3 regions of the Phytobacter sp. genome follow, and region 3 is predicted to be linked to each of the others. Evidence: predicted binding sites of a transcription regulator. Region 3 holds the regulator's gene; each other region holds the start of a gene.
The links. The regulator Fur, encoded in region 3, represses iron uptake genes when iron is present. The targets are predictions, from matches to a motif close to ATAATAATGAGAACNACTATCAA.
Positions count from the first base shown of each region.

Region 1: bfd (bacterioferritin-associated ferredoxin) is a predicted target of Fur. The motif match lies at 1,704-1,726, and genes of this name have one in related genera.
Region 2: AC5JPW_RS19515 (Nramp family divalent metal transporter) is a predicted target of Fur. The motif match lies at 1,832-1,854, and genes of this name have one in related genera.

Region 1 covers NZ_JCACPZ010000001.1:560,565-564,854, reverse strand. The annotation lists gene rpsJ (30S ribosomal protein S10) at 1-76, opposite strand, end outside; gene AC5JPW_RS02625 (hypothetical protein) at 98-415, opposite strand; partial or broken gene AC5JPW_RS02620 (prepilin peptidase) at 420-939, shown strand; partial or broken gene bfr (bacterioferritin) at 923-1,400, opposite strand; gene bfd (bacterioferritin-associated ferredoxin) at 1,473-1,667, opposite strand; gene tuf (elongation factor Tu) at 1,844-3,028, opposite strand; gene fusA (elongation factor G) at 3,096-4,290, opposite strand, start outside.
Region 2 covers NZ_JCACPZ010000008.1:360,186-364,475, forward strand. The annotation lists gene mgrA (L-glyceraldehyde 3-phosphate reductase) at 1-42, shown strand, start outside; gene AC5JPW_RS19510 (DUF2502 domain-containing protein) at 156-497, shown strand; gene AC5JPW_RS19515 (Nramp family divalent metal transporter) at 554-1,792, opposite strand; gene nupC (nucleoside permease NupC) at 2,144-3,346, shown strand; gene AC5JPW_RS19525 (sensor domain-containing phosphodiesterase) at 3,363-4,290, opposite strand, start outside.
Region 3 covers NZ_JCACPZ010000004.1:726,071-730,360, reverse strand. The annotation lists gene chiP (chitoporin ChiP) at 125-1,525, shown strand; gene chiQ (ChiQ/YbfN family lipoprotein) at 1,542-1,874, shown strand; gene fur (ferric iron uptake transcriptional regulator) at 1,940-2,392, opposite strand; gene fldA (flavodoxin FldA) at 2,680-3,210, opposite strand; gene ybfE (LexA regulated protein) at 3,345-3,653, opposite strand; gene ybfF (esterase) at 3,785-4,290, opposite strand, start outside.

The DNA of each region.
Region 1 (4,290 bases), on a different contig from region 3:
CGATTTCCGCGGTTGATTGATCGATCAGACGATGATCAAACGCTTTCAGGCGGATACGGATTCTTTGGTTCTGCATGAGACCAGAGCTCCAATTATTTTATAGACGAAAATAATTACTACCCACATCCATTACGATTGATGGAGGAGTGTAATCGTTCTTACGTAGCCCCCCGATTGGGAGCATTGTTTGATAGCCAAAAGCGCTATCAGGGTTCATATCGAACCAGCCGTCAATTACGACAAGCCCGCGCATTATACGTAAATCTGGGCTTAACGCAAGAGCAGTGTACAAATTTGCCGCTTCTTCATCACGACCACGCAAATCGCTGATGACCAATTTCTTTGTATGCCGATACTTTTTCTGAAGCCAATGCGCAATGTGAACAGGTCTCTGTTCACTATTTCGCATGGGCATGAAGATGCTAACCCCTGAGATCAACAACCGGGGTAATGTTCGTGACTGCAGTTTCTTTCTGGCAACTTATGTTCTGCTTAATGGCTTGTTGGTTTGGCAAGACCTGCGCTACAGGCTCCTGCCGGATAGATTGACCTGCCCTCTTCTATGGTTTGGATTAGCTTACGCCTGTATGTCTGATGTGGATTTACTGTCACAAAAAGTATGGGGAGCCATTGCTGGTTACATCGGATTTGCATCAATCTACTGGTTGTATCGCCTGGCGCGTGGGTCATGAAGGTCTCGGCTATGGCGATGTTAAATATCTTGCGGCACTTGGTGCATGGCATGGCTGGCAAGCCTTAAGCACACTGGTTTTTGTTGCTGCATCACTTGCGTGTATTTTTGCGTGCGCTTTATTTTTTACATCGAAAAGAGCGCAGAAACTAAAAAACCCGCTGCCATTTGGTCCATTTCTGGCCAGCGCGGGTTTACTTGTCGGTTATGAGGAGCTGTTTCTTGGTAGTGCTAGCTTTCAACTTTGATTTGTGACTGCAGATAGTTTTGCAGACCAATTTTCCCGATCAGATCCAGTTCCGTTTCCAGCCAGTCGATGTGCCCTTCTTCATCAGCAAGGATTTCAATCATCATATCTCTGCTGACGTAGTCATGAACGCTATCAGAATACGCGATGGCCTCACGCAGATCTTTCGCCCCTTCAAGCTCAAGTCGAAGATCGGACTGCAGCATTTCCTCGACATCTTCACCGATACCGAGCTTTGCCTAAATCCTGGAGGTTTGGGATCCCCTCAAGAAACAAAATACGTTCGATATACTTATCTGCGTGTTTCATTTCATCAATGGATTCATGGTACTCGACATCGTTGAGGCGCGTCAGGCCCCAGTTTTTGAACATTCTCGCATGGAGAAAGTATTGGTTTATTGCGACAAGCTCGTTTCCCAATAATTTATTGAGATAATTTATTACCTTGACATCACCTTTCATTATGTAGTCCCTCCGCTTCCACTCATTGAAGCGTAGAACGGGCTACAAGGAAGTCAAAAAAAAGCGGGGAGCTCAGGCGGTTTCTTTATATTCCGGGATCTGCAGCAATTCATCCTGCATTATTTCGCGAGCAGCGCGAATGCATTTACCACACTGATTACCAACGGGAATAAACTTACGTAACTGCTGAAAAGACTGAGGGTGGAACTGGCGTACAGCCTGGCGAATTTTTTTATCGCTCACACCATTACACAAACAAACGTACATGATCACTCCCGTTCAATTTATGATCACAAAGTGTAAATGAGAATAGTTATGATTACAATAGACGGGAATTAGAAAGCGGCAAGAGAATCGTAAATGTTGGATTTACCAAAGCAGCATTTTATAAATGAGCAGATATAAAAAAGGGCGCCGAAGCGCCCTCTTTCAATTAACGCTTATTAAGCGATAACTTTTGCTACAACGCCCGCACCAACAGTACGGCCGCCTTCACGGATTGCGAAACGCAGACCGTCGTCCATCGCGATTGGGTGGATCAGGGTAACAACCATTTTGATGTTGTCGCCCGGCATTACCATCTCAACACCTTCCGGCAGTTCGATGGTGCCAGTCACGTCAGTTGTACGGAAGTAGAACTGAGGACGGTAGCCTTTGAAGAACGGAGTATGACGGCCGCCTTCGTCTTTGGACAGAATGTACACTTCAGATTCGAACTGGGTGTGCGGCTTGATGGTGCCCGGCTTAGCCAGTACCTGACCACGTTCGATTTCTTCACGTTTGATACCACGCAGCAGAACACCAACGTTCTCACCAGCACGGCCTTCGTCCAGCAGTTTGCGGAACATTTCAACGCCAGTACAAGTAGACTTAGCAGTCTCTTTGATACCAACGATTTCAACTTCTTCACCCACTTTAACGATACCGCGCTCTACACGACCGGTAACAACAGTACCACGGCCGGAGATGGAGAATACGTCTTCGATAGGCAGCAGGAACGGCTTGTCAATCGCACGCTCTGGTTCCGGGATGTAAGAATCCAGGTAGCCAGCCAGTTCGATGATTTTCGCTTCCCACTCTGCTTCGCCTTCCAGCGCTTTCAGAGCAGAACCACGAACGATCGGAGTGTCGTCGCCCGGGAAATCGTACTGAGACAGAAGTTCACGAACTTCCATTTCTACCAGTTCCAGCAGCTCTTCGTCATCAACCATGTCGCATTTGTTCAGGAACACGATGATGTAAGGAACGCCTACCTGACGACCCAGCAGGATGTGTTCACGAGTCTGCGGCATCGGGCCGTCAGTCGCAGCAACAACCAGGATCGCGCCGTCCATCTGCGCAGCACCAGTGATCATGTTTTTAACATAGTCGGCGTGGCCCGGGCAGTCTACGTGTGCGTAGTGACGGATTTCGGTATCGTATTCAACGTGAGAAGTGTTGATGGTGATACCACGTGCTTTTTCTTCCGGCGCGTTATCGATCTGGTCGAATGCACGAGCCTGGCCACCGTAGGTTTTGGACAGAACGGTGGTGATTGCAGCAGTCAGGGTAGTTTTACCATGGTCAACGTGGCCGATAGTACCGACGTTGACGTGCGGTTTTGTACGTTCAAATTTTTCTTTAGACACGGCTATATTCCTTACTATAGTGCCCCCTCTCTGAGGGGACACGGGACTTTGGTTTTAACCCTGCGGCTTATTTACCACGGGCTTCGATTACGGCCTGAGCAACGTTGTTCGGCGCATCATCATACTTCAGGAATTCCATAGTATAGGATGCACGACCTTTGGTCAGAGAACGCAGCTGAGTTGCATATCCGAACATTTCAGACAGCGGAACTTCAGCGTGGATCTTAACGCCAGTCACTTCGGATTCCTGACCGCGCAGCATACCGCGACGACGGCTCAAGTCACCAATTACGTCACCGGTGTTCTCTTCCGGAGTCTCTACTTCAACCTTCATGATCGGCTCAAGCAGAACTGGTTTCGCTTTCTTAAAGCCATCTTTGAAGGCGATAGAAGCGGCCAGTTTAAACGCCAGTTCAGAGGAGTCAACGTCATGGTAAGAACCGAAGTGCAGACGCACACCCAGGTCAACTACCGGATAACCGGCCAGCGGGCCAGATTTCAGCTGCTCCTGGATGCCTTTATCAACGGCAGGAACGTATTCGCCAGGAATTACGCCACCTTTAATGTCGTTGATGAACTCGTAGCCTTTCGGATTTGAGCCCGGCTCCAGTGGGTACATGTCGATAACAACATGACCGTACTGACCACGACCACCAGACTGTTTAGCGTGTTTACCTTCGATATCGGTAACTTTCGCACGAATCGCTTCACGGTAAGCAACCTGAGGTTTACCTACGTTAGCTTCAACGTTGAATTCACGTTTCATACGGTCAACGATGATATCCAGGTGAAGTTCACCCATACCAGCGATGATAGTCTGGTTAGATTCTTCATCAGTCCATACGCGGAATGATGGGTCTTCTTTAGCCAGACGGCCCAGAGCCAGACCCATTTTTTCCTGGTCAGCTTTGGTTTTAGGTTCTACTGCGATGGAGATTACTGGCTCAGGGAATTCCATACGCTCCAGAATGATCGGGTGATCCGGGTTACACAGGGTGTCACCAGTAGTCACGTCTTTCAGACCGATAGCAGCAGCGATATCGCCCGCGCGAACTTCTTTGATCTCTTCACGTTTGTTAGCGTGCATCTGAACGATACGACCGAAACGCTCACGTGCAGCTTTCACGGAGTTCAGTACGGTATCACCAGAGTTAACCACACCGGAGTAAACACGGAAGAAGGTCAGGTTACCCACGAACGGGTCGGTTGCGATTTTGAATGCCAGTGCAGAGAAAGGCTCTTCATCGCTAGCATGACGCTCA
Region 2 (4,290 bases), on a different contig from region 3:
GAGTGTGATGCTATTGACGCCATTCTGAACTGCTCAAAATAACATCGTTTTTAGCAAAAAGTGCTGCTACCCCGCATTTAGGAGTTGTGCCGAAGATGCGGGGGGAATCGTTACATAATATTGCTGCAACCGACCCGTTCGTGAAGGAGAAAGCTATGTTCAGGTCACTTATTCTTGCAGCAGCATTAACAGTTTTTGCACCGCTGGTCACCACTGTCGCCCATGCAGGTGAAATCACGCTGCTGCCATCCATTAAGTTACAGATTGGCGATCGTGATAATTACGGTAATTACTGGGATGGCGGTCGCTGGCGTGACCGTGATTACTGGGGCCGTCATTATGAATGGCGCGATCATCGCTGGCGTCCACATGACCGTGGCTACCATCGTGGCTGGGACAAACGTAACGCCTACGAACAGGGCTATCGTGAGGGCTGGAACGATCGTGATGATCGCCGTGGCCCGGGGCGTGGTCACGGGCATGGTCACCGCCATTAACGAAAAACGTATTAACAAAAAAGGAGCGCAAGCGCTCCTTTTTCTTTAGATGGCCTTCAAAGCCCGAAAAGTGTGCCCACCAGCAGCCAGCTGTTCAGCCCGACCACCAGTACCACAATCACCCAGCCGGTGCGTTTAACCCATGCCGAGTTGACCAGATCTCCCATCAGTTTTGGATTGCTGGTGAAAACCAGCAGTGGCACCAGCGCCAGCGCGATCCCAAAACTCAACAGGACCTGACTCATCACCAAAATACGGGTCGGGTCCAGCCCCATCAGAATAACAATAAACGAGGGCATCATTGTAATACTGCGGCGCACCCACAGCGGAATGTGGAAACGAACAAAGCCTTGCATTACGACCTGCCCCGCCAGCGTCCCCACGACTGTGGAAGACAGCCCCGCCGCCACCAGGCTCAAACCAAAGATAGTGGCCGCCGAATGGCTTAGTAGCGGTTCGAGTGTCAAATAAGCTTCGTCAAGATCGGCAATACCGGTATGACCGTTAAAGTGGAAGGCCGCTGCGGCGGTGGCCATCATTGCCAGATTCACAAAACCGGCGATGGTCATCGCAATACCAACATCCCATTTGGTCGCGGAGTAACGCTCACGCCGTGTACCTTCATGCAGATATTGTGTCAGGGACGAGTGCAGATAAATGACGTGAGGCATGATAGTTGCCCCCAGCACACCCGCAGCCAGGAAGACGGCTTCCGTACCAGGTAAGTTCGGAATAATAATCCCCTTCACCAGGGGGGCGACTGCTGGCTGAGAGAAAACCAGCTCAACGATATAAGCAGCCGCCACAAACAGCAGCAGCCCACCGATGACTTTTTCCAGCGGTTTTTGCCCGCGACGTTGCAACATCAAAATCAGGAAGGTTGCAATCCCGGTCAGCACAGCCCCTTGTAACAGGGAGACGCCGAGTATCAGCTTAAAGCCAATGGCAGCCCCAATAAATTCGGCCAAATCCGTCGCCATCGCGATGATTTCTGCCTGCACCCAGTAAAACCAGACCAGCGGGCGTGGGTAATGATCGCGGATTTGCTCGGCAAGATTTTTCCCGGTGGCAATCCCGAGTTTGGCTGACAGCAGTTGAATCAACATAGCCATCAGGTTCGCCCAGACAACCACCCACAGCAGTTGATAGCCAAAACTGGCCCCTGCCTGAATGTTTGTGGCAAAGTTTCCGGGATCGATATAGCCGATCGCCGCAATGAACGCAGGCCCCATCAACGCGAACCTTAATTTGCGCGCTGTACGCCCACTGCTATTCTCAACGCGACTGTTGCTCATTAATTTGCCTCTAATATAGCCTTTGCTATGTTTGATGCTACCAAAATGAGAATGATTATCAAGTTCATTGAGTGTGCTTTATCTTGATTTCTCTGATAGCCAGAAACGATAGAAGGGCCGACTGCAGTAGATTGGGGAAAAGCGATTGTGGGTCACACAATTCTGTTAAGAGTTTAGCATTTCAGTGCAACTTTTCACTTCTTTACTTAACATCACCGAAATGTATGGTTGATCACTAATTTTGAGTCTGGTCACAGGTCATTAATATACTGTGTGTTTGATCTCGTTTTCTTTCTACTTGTTACATAGAATGTGCACGAAATTACTACCCGTCTCATATTTGGAGCAAATATGTCCCGCGTTCTTCACTTTGTTCTGGCGCTTGCTGTTGTGGCGCTGCTTGCACTTCTTGTCAGCAGCGACCGCAAAAAAATCCGCATTCGCTTTGTTGTTCAACTGCTCGTCATCGAAGTTCTGTTGGCCTGGTTCTTCCTGAACTCTGACGTTGGTCTGGGTTTTGTGAAAGGCTTCTCCGAAATGTTTGAAAAACTGCTCGGATTCGCCAACGAAGGGACAAACTTCGTCTTCGGTAAAATGAATGATGATGGTCTGGCATTCTTCTTCCTGAAAGTGTTGTGCCCAATTGTCTTCATCTCCGCGCTGATCGGTATTCTGCAGCACATTCGCGTACTGCCGATCATCATCCGTGCCATTGGTACCGTGCTGTCCAAGGTTAACGGCATGGGTAAGCTGGAGTCATTCAACGCCGTCAGCTCCCTGATTCTGGGTCAGTCTGAAAACTTTATCGCGTACAAAGATATTCTGGGCAAGATGTCCCGCAACCGTATGTACACCATGGCGGCCACGGCAATGTCCACCGTATCCATGTCCATCGTGGGCGCGTACATGACCATGCTGGAGCCGAAATACGTTGTTGCGGCACTGGTTCTGAACATGTTCAGCACCTTTATTGTGCTGTCACTGATCAACCCGTACCGCGTGGATGAAAGTGAAGACAATATCCAGATGTCCAACCTGCATGAAGGCCAGAGCTTCTTTGAAATGCTGGGTGAATACATCCTGGCTGGTTTCAAAGTGGCTATCATCGTTGCAGCGATGCTGATCGGCTTTATTGCCCTGATCGCCGCACTGAACGCCCTGTTCGCGACCGTTACCGGCTGGTTCGGCTACAGCATCTCCTTCCAGGGCATTCTGGGTTACATCTTCTATCCGATTGCATGGGTAATGGGTGTGCCGTCATCAGAAGCGCTGCAGGTGGGCAGTATCATGGCGACTAAACTGGTTTCTAACGAATTCGTGGCCATGATGGATCTGCAGAAAATTGCAGCCACCCTGTCCCCACGTGCGGAAGGTATCCTGTCAGTCTTCCTGGTCTCCTTCGCTAACTTCTCTTCTATCGGGATTATCGCCGGTGCGATTAAAGGCCTGAACGAAGAGCAAGGTAACGTGGTTTCACGCTTCGGCCTGAAACTGGTTTACGGCTCTACGCTGGTGAGCGTGCTGTCTGCCTCTATTGCGGCACTGGTGCTGTAATCCACGTTTAATATGTTTAAGAAACCGGGGCACTGTCCCCGGTTTCTTTTTCCAGCGGCTGCGGCTTACCGAGTAAATATCCCTGTAAATAATCCACCCCCGCCGTCAACAATAACTCGCGCTGTTCCCGTGTTTCGACATACTCCGCCACCACCGTCAGTGATTTCGCTTTCGCCAGTTCGCATATCGCCTTCACAATCAGTACGTCCTGGGGATCACGTGCTATATCCCTTACGAAACAGCCGTCAATCTTGACAATATCCGCCTCCAGGCGTTTCAGCCGTTCGAAGTTGGCATATCCCGTACCAAAATCATCGATGGCTATTTTGAACCCGGATTGACGTAGATGCTGAATGTTCCTGATGCTTAACTCTGAGTTCGAGAATGCCTGCTCTTCCGTCACTTCAATAATGATTTCCACAGGTGAAATAGCGTACTGCGTGAAAAGCTCGACCAGTTGCTTGCCAGCATCTTCCTGCATCAACGTCAGCGGTAAAAGGTTTACCGAAAAGCGAGCCTGCGAGGAGGACACGGGATGCGTCTGCATCCATTGCAGAAGCGTTTCGATAACCAGCATGTCAAAACGCACGCTGAGATTGAACTGTGCAATAACCGGGATGAATTGCACCGGGCTCATCACCTCCCCTTCGCTCACCAGCCGCGTCAAAATCTCGTGGTAACCCTTGCCTTCGGCATTCTGGATGGGTTGAGCACACAAGCTTAGTGTTTTCTCATCCAGCGCTCGTTTCACTTTATTGAGTAAGCGCACACGTTCAGACGTCTGGTCACTGACCACTTCCAGGCTGTGAGTCAACGCCAAAACCTGTCGCGTGTTACTCGCTTGTTCTGACAGCCAACTGAGTTGCCCCAGCGTGTGATGAAGCGTCTCCCCGGCATCGAAGACTTCGCCCCAGGAAGCACCAAACTCGATATCCAGACCGGTA
Region 3 (4,290 bases):
GCAAAAATAACCTTGATTCGGGGAGTGAAAGAAGTTTTTAGGCACTTTCCGTTATTTCCTGATTTTATTTTGTTGCTGAATGCCTTTGCACAGCACTTTTTATTTTAGTCAAAGAGGAACAATTATGAACGCGTTTACCGCCAAGCGTAAGGCGATAGCGTTAGCTATTGCCAGCGTTACAGCAATGTCAGGTTTAATGGCGTCACCTGCGGTCACTGCCGCAGGATTTGTTGACGATTCGACTCTTACTGGCGGTGTCTATTACTGGCAGCGTGAGCGCGACCGTAAAGACGTCACCGACGGCAATAAATATAAAACTAACCTTGCGCATTCCACCTGGAATACCAATCTGGATTTCCAGTCGGGATATGCAGCAGATATGTTCGGTATCGATATTGCGGCGTTTGCAGCCATTGAAATGGCCGAATCGTCGGGCAGTGCCCACCCTAACGAAATAGCTTTCTCTAATAGTCATAAAGTCTACGATGAAGACTGGGCTGGGGACAGAAGCGGTGCAAGTCTTTACACCGCTGCGGCTAAGTTCAAATACGGTCCGGTGTGGGCCAGAGCGGGCTATATTCAGCCCACCGGACAGACGCTGCTGGCTTCTAACTGGAGTTTTATGCCAGGAACCTATCAGGGTACCGAGGCTGGTGTAAAACTGAATTTTGAGCAAGCAGGCGAGTTGAGTTTTTCCTATATGTGGGCCAATGAATATAAAGCGCCCTGGTATAATGAAACCGATAATTTCTATCAAAATGATCGCGTGACCAAAATTGATTATGTGCACTCTCTCGGTGCGAAATATGATTTTAAAAACGATCTCGTATTAGAGGCTGCGTTTGGCCAGGCCCAGGGATATGTGGATCAGTATTTTGCGAAAGCCAGTTATAAATTTGATATTGCGGGTAGTCCGTTATCAACCAGTTATCAATTCTACAGTTCGAGGGATAAAGCCACTAATCATACGATTAATGATATTTATGATGGTACGGCATGGTTACAGGCGTTGACGTTTAATTATGCTGTCGGGCCGGTTGATTTACGTCTTGAAGGAACATGGGTTAAAGCTGATGGCCGCCAGGGATACTTCAACCAGCGTATGACGCCACTGTATGGTTCATCAAATGGCCGTCTGGATATTTGGTGGGATAATCGCTCAGACTTTAACGCCCACAATGAGAAAGCCGTCTTTGTCGGTGCGATGTACGATCTTAAAGATTTAAATCTGCCGGGTTGGGCGGTGGGGGCGTCATATGTCTACGGCTGGGATGCTAAACCCTCGAACGTTCCTTCTGGCGACAAATATTACGATGCCGGTAACTCCATTAAAGAATCTGCTTACAGTCTGGATGTGGTTTACACCCTGCAGGATGGTCTGGCGAAAGGCACACTCTTCAAGCTGCACTTCACGCAATATGATAACCACTCTGATATCCCGAGCTGGGGCGGGGGATACAACAATATCTTCCAGGATGAGCGCGACGTGAAATTTATCGTGATTGCGCCGTTCTCGATCTTCTGATGCGAAGGAGAGCAAAATGAAAAATAACCTGATGATTCTGTTAATGACCCTCGGTCTGGCTGCGTGTGTACAGCAACCTGGCGCGTCAAAGGAAGATATGCGTCTGAAAACCGCTTACAGTGCCTGCATTAATACGGCGGAGGGGTCGCCGCAAAAGCTTGAAGCCTGTCGTAGTGTGCTGGAGGTGCTCAAATCGGAAAAAGCGCATCAACAGTTTGCCCATGAAGAAACGGTTCGTACACTGGATTATCAGCAGTGCCTCGAAGCGACCCATACGGGTAACGGACAGGCGATAAAAGCCGATTGCGATCGTATCTGGCAGGAGATTCGTAGCCACAATACGCAGTAGGAAAAACACTTTTCCAGCCATAAAAAAAGCCAACCTTAGGGTTGGCTTTTTACGTTTACGGAAGATTATTTTCCAGCAATCTCGTGGGCATTGTCGTCGGTGCGGCAATCGCCTTCAGCGCAGTGGCCGTAGAGATAGAGGCTGTGGTTCGTCAGACGGATACCGTGTTGCGACGCGATTTCACGCTGGCGAGCTTCAATGGAGTCATCACTGAATTCAATCACTTTGCCACAATCGAGGCAAATCAAGTGGTCATGGTGATGTTGCTGAGTCAGTTCGAAAACGGATTTACCGCCTTCAAAATTATGACGGGTTACGATCCCGGCATCGTCAAACTGGTTCAGTACACGGTAAACCGTTGCCAGCCCGATCTCTTCGCCCATATCGATCAGGCGCTTATATAAATCTTCCGCACTGACATGATGGTTATCCGGCTCCTGAAGAACTTCCAGAATTTTCAAGCGAGGAAGCGTGACTTTCAGGCCGGCCTTCTTTAATGCGGTATTGTTGTCAGTCATGCGGAATCTGTCCTGTTGCTAAACGGTTCGCTCCCCATCGGGAAGCTACAAGGAATGCACTGGGAAATGCGTCTCATTATAGAACTGCCATGTCTAAATGAAAACTGCAAGCCCTCAAGTAAAGTAAGCGTATAAAACGTGGTAGCGCCAACAAAGTCCTTCGCGATACCCATTTTAACCAGGCCATATTGTACAGTGCTGGAGGCAAAAGTTAAAAAAATGTAGCAATTATTTCCATTGGTTTTAACTATCAATCTGGCGCAACCCGCAGATTGCGCCAAACAGCATCAGGCATTAATGATATCTTTAAGGTTCAGCTCTTCATAAATCTGCTTAACCCATTTATCAACACGTGCAGCGGTCAGCTCCGGCTGGCGGTCTTCGTCAATGGCCAGGCCCACGAAGTGGTCGTCATCGGCGAGGCCTTTGGACGCTTCGAAGTGGTAACCTTCAGTCGGCCAGTGACCGACAATCACCGCACCGCGTGGTTCGATGATGTCACGGATGGTACCCAACGCATCACAGAAGTACTCAGCATAATCTTCCTGATCGCCACAGCCAAACAGCGCGACCAGTTTGCCATTGAAATCAATGTCTTCCAGCGTCGGGAAGAAATCATCCCAGTCACACTGTGCTTCACCGTAGTACCAGGTCGGGATGCCGAGTAACAGGATGTCGTAGCCTTCCAGATCTTCTTTGCTGCTTTTTGCAATGTCGTGAACATCAGCAACATCTTTACCAAGCTGAGCCTGGATCATTTTTGCGATGTTTTCGGTATTACCGGTGTCGCTGCCGAAAAAAATGCCAGTGATTGCCATGAGTAAAATAACCTCTTGAAACTTAATGATATGGTGGTGGCGTTTAGCCCACGGATAAGGGCAATCATAGCAGAACAGGCAAGCGCGCGGAAACTGCAATCGCGCCAGACTGCACTCTATGCCACATGAAAGCGTTATTTAGATGAAGATTCAGAGGAATCAATGCTGTTCAGCGCTTTGAGCTGTTCCAGCAACATCTCTTCGATGAGTTCACTGCGACTCATTTGACGCGCGTCGGCCAGTGCATTTAATGCATCAACGGCTTCGGCATTGATTTTCAATTCGACGCGTTTAAGCCCACGAAATTTATCGCGTTTAAGCTGATTGCGTTTATTGATACGCAATTGCTCGTCGCGAGAGAGCGGATTGGTTTTAGGACGTCCCGGGCGACGCTCATTCGCGAACAGATCTAGTGTCGTGCGGTCCGTTTGTTCTTTAGCCATGATTTAAGAATACTACGGGAAGTACAAGCAATCGGGTCGTAGCCCGGGCTGATTAGCGCGCCATCATACATCAGGGAGGCAGGTACGCCAACGCCCGGGCGCGTTCAGGCGACCGGTCGCCGGGTTTTTAATCAGTTTGTCTTTTCAGCGAGATAACGACGGATAGCACGCAAAACGGCATCAGGCTTTTCTGCATGCACCCAATGGCCCGCACCGGCAATCACATGTGCCTTCGCCTGAGGAAATTGTTTGAGCAGCGTCTGCCTGTACTGTTCAGTCACATACGGTGAGTTCCCACCAGGAATGAACAGAGCAGGGTGGTTCCAGGCCGGAACCTCTTCCCAGCCTACAATGTGCGGGTACTGTTCCCAGAGCACGGGAACGTTAAAACGCCACTGGCCGTCAATAAACGACTTCAGCAAAAACTGAATCACTCCCTCTTCATCAATAACGGTACGCATCACGGCAGCCGCCTGCTGGCGCGTTGTGGCTTGCGCATCCGTCACGGCATTGATAGCGGCAAAAATCTCATCATGGCGGCGGACAGCATAATCAACGGGGGCAATATCAATCGCAACCAATTGGTCAATACGCTCAGGAGCGAGGCCAGTTAAGGCCATGACTGCTTTGCCACCCA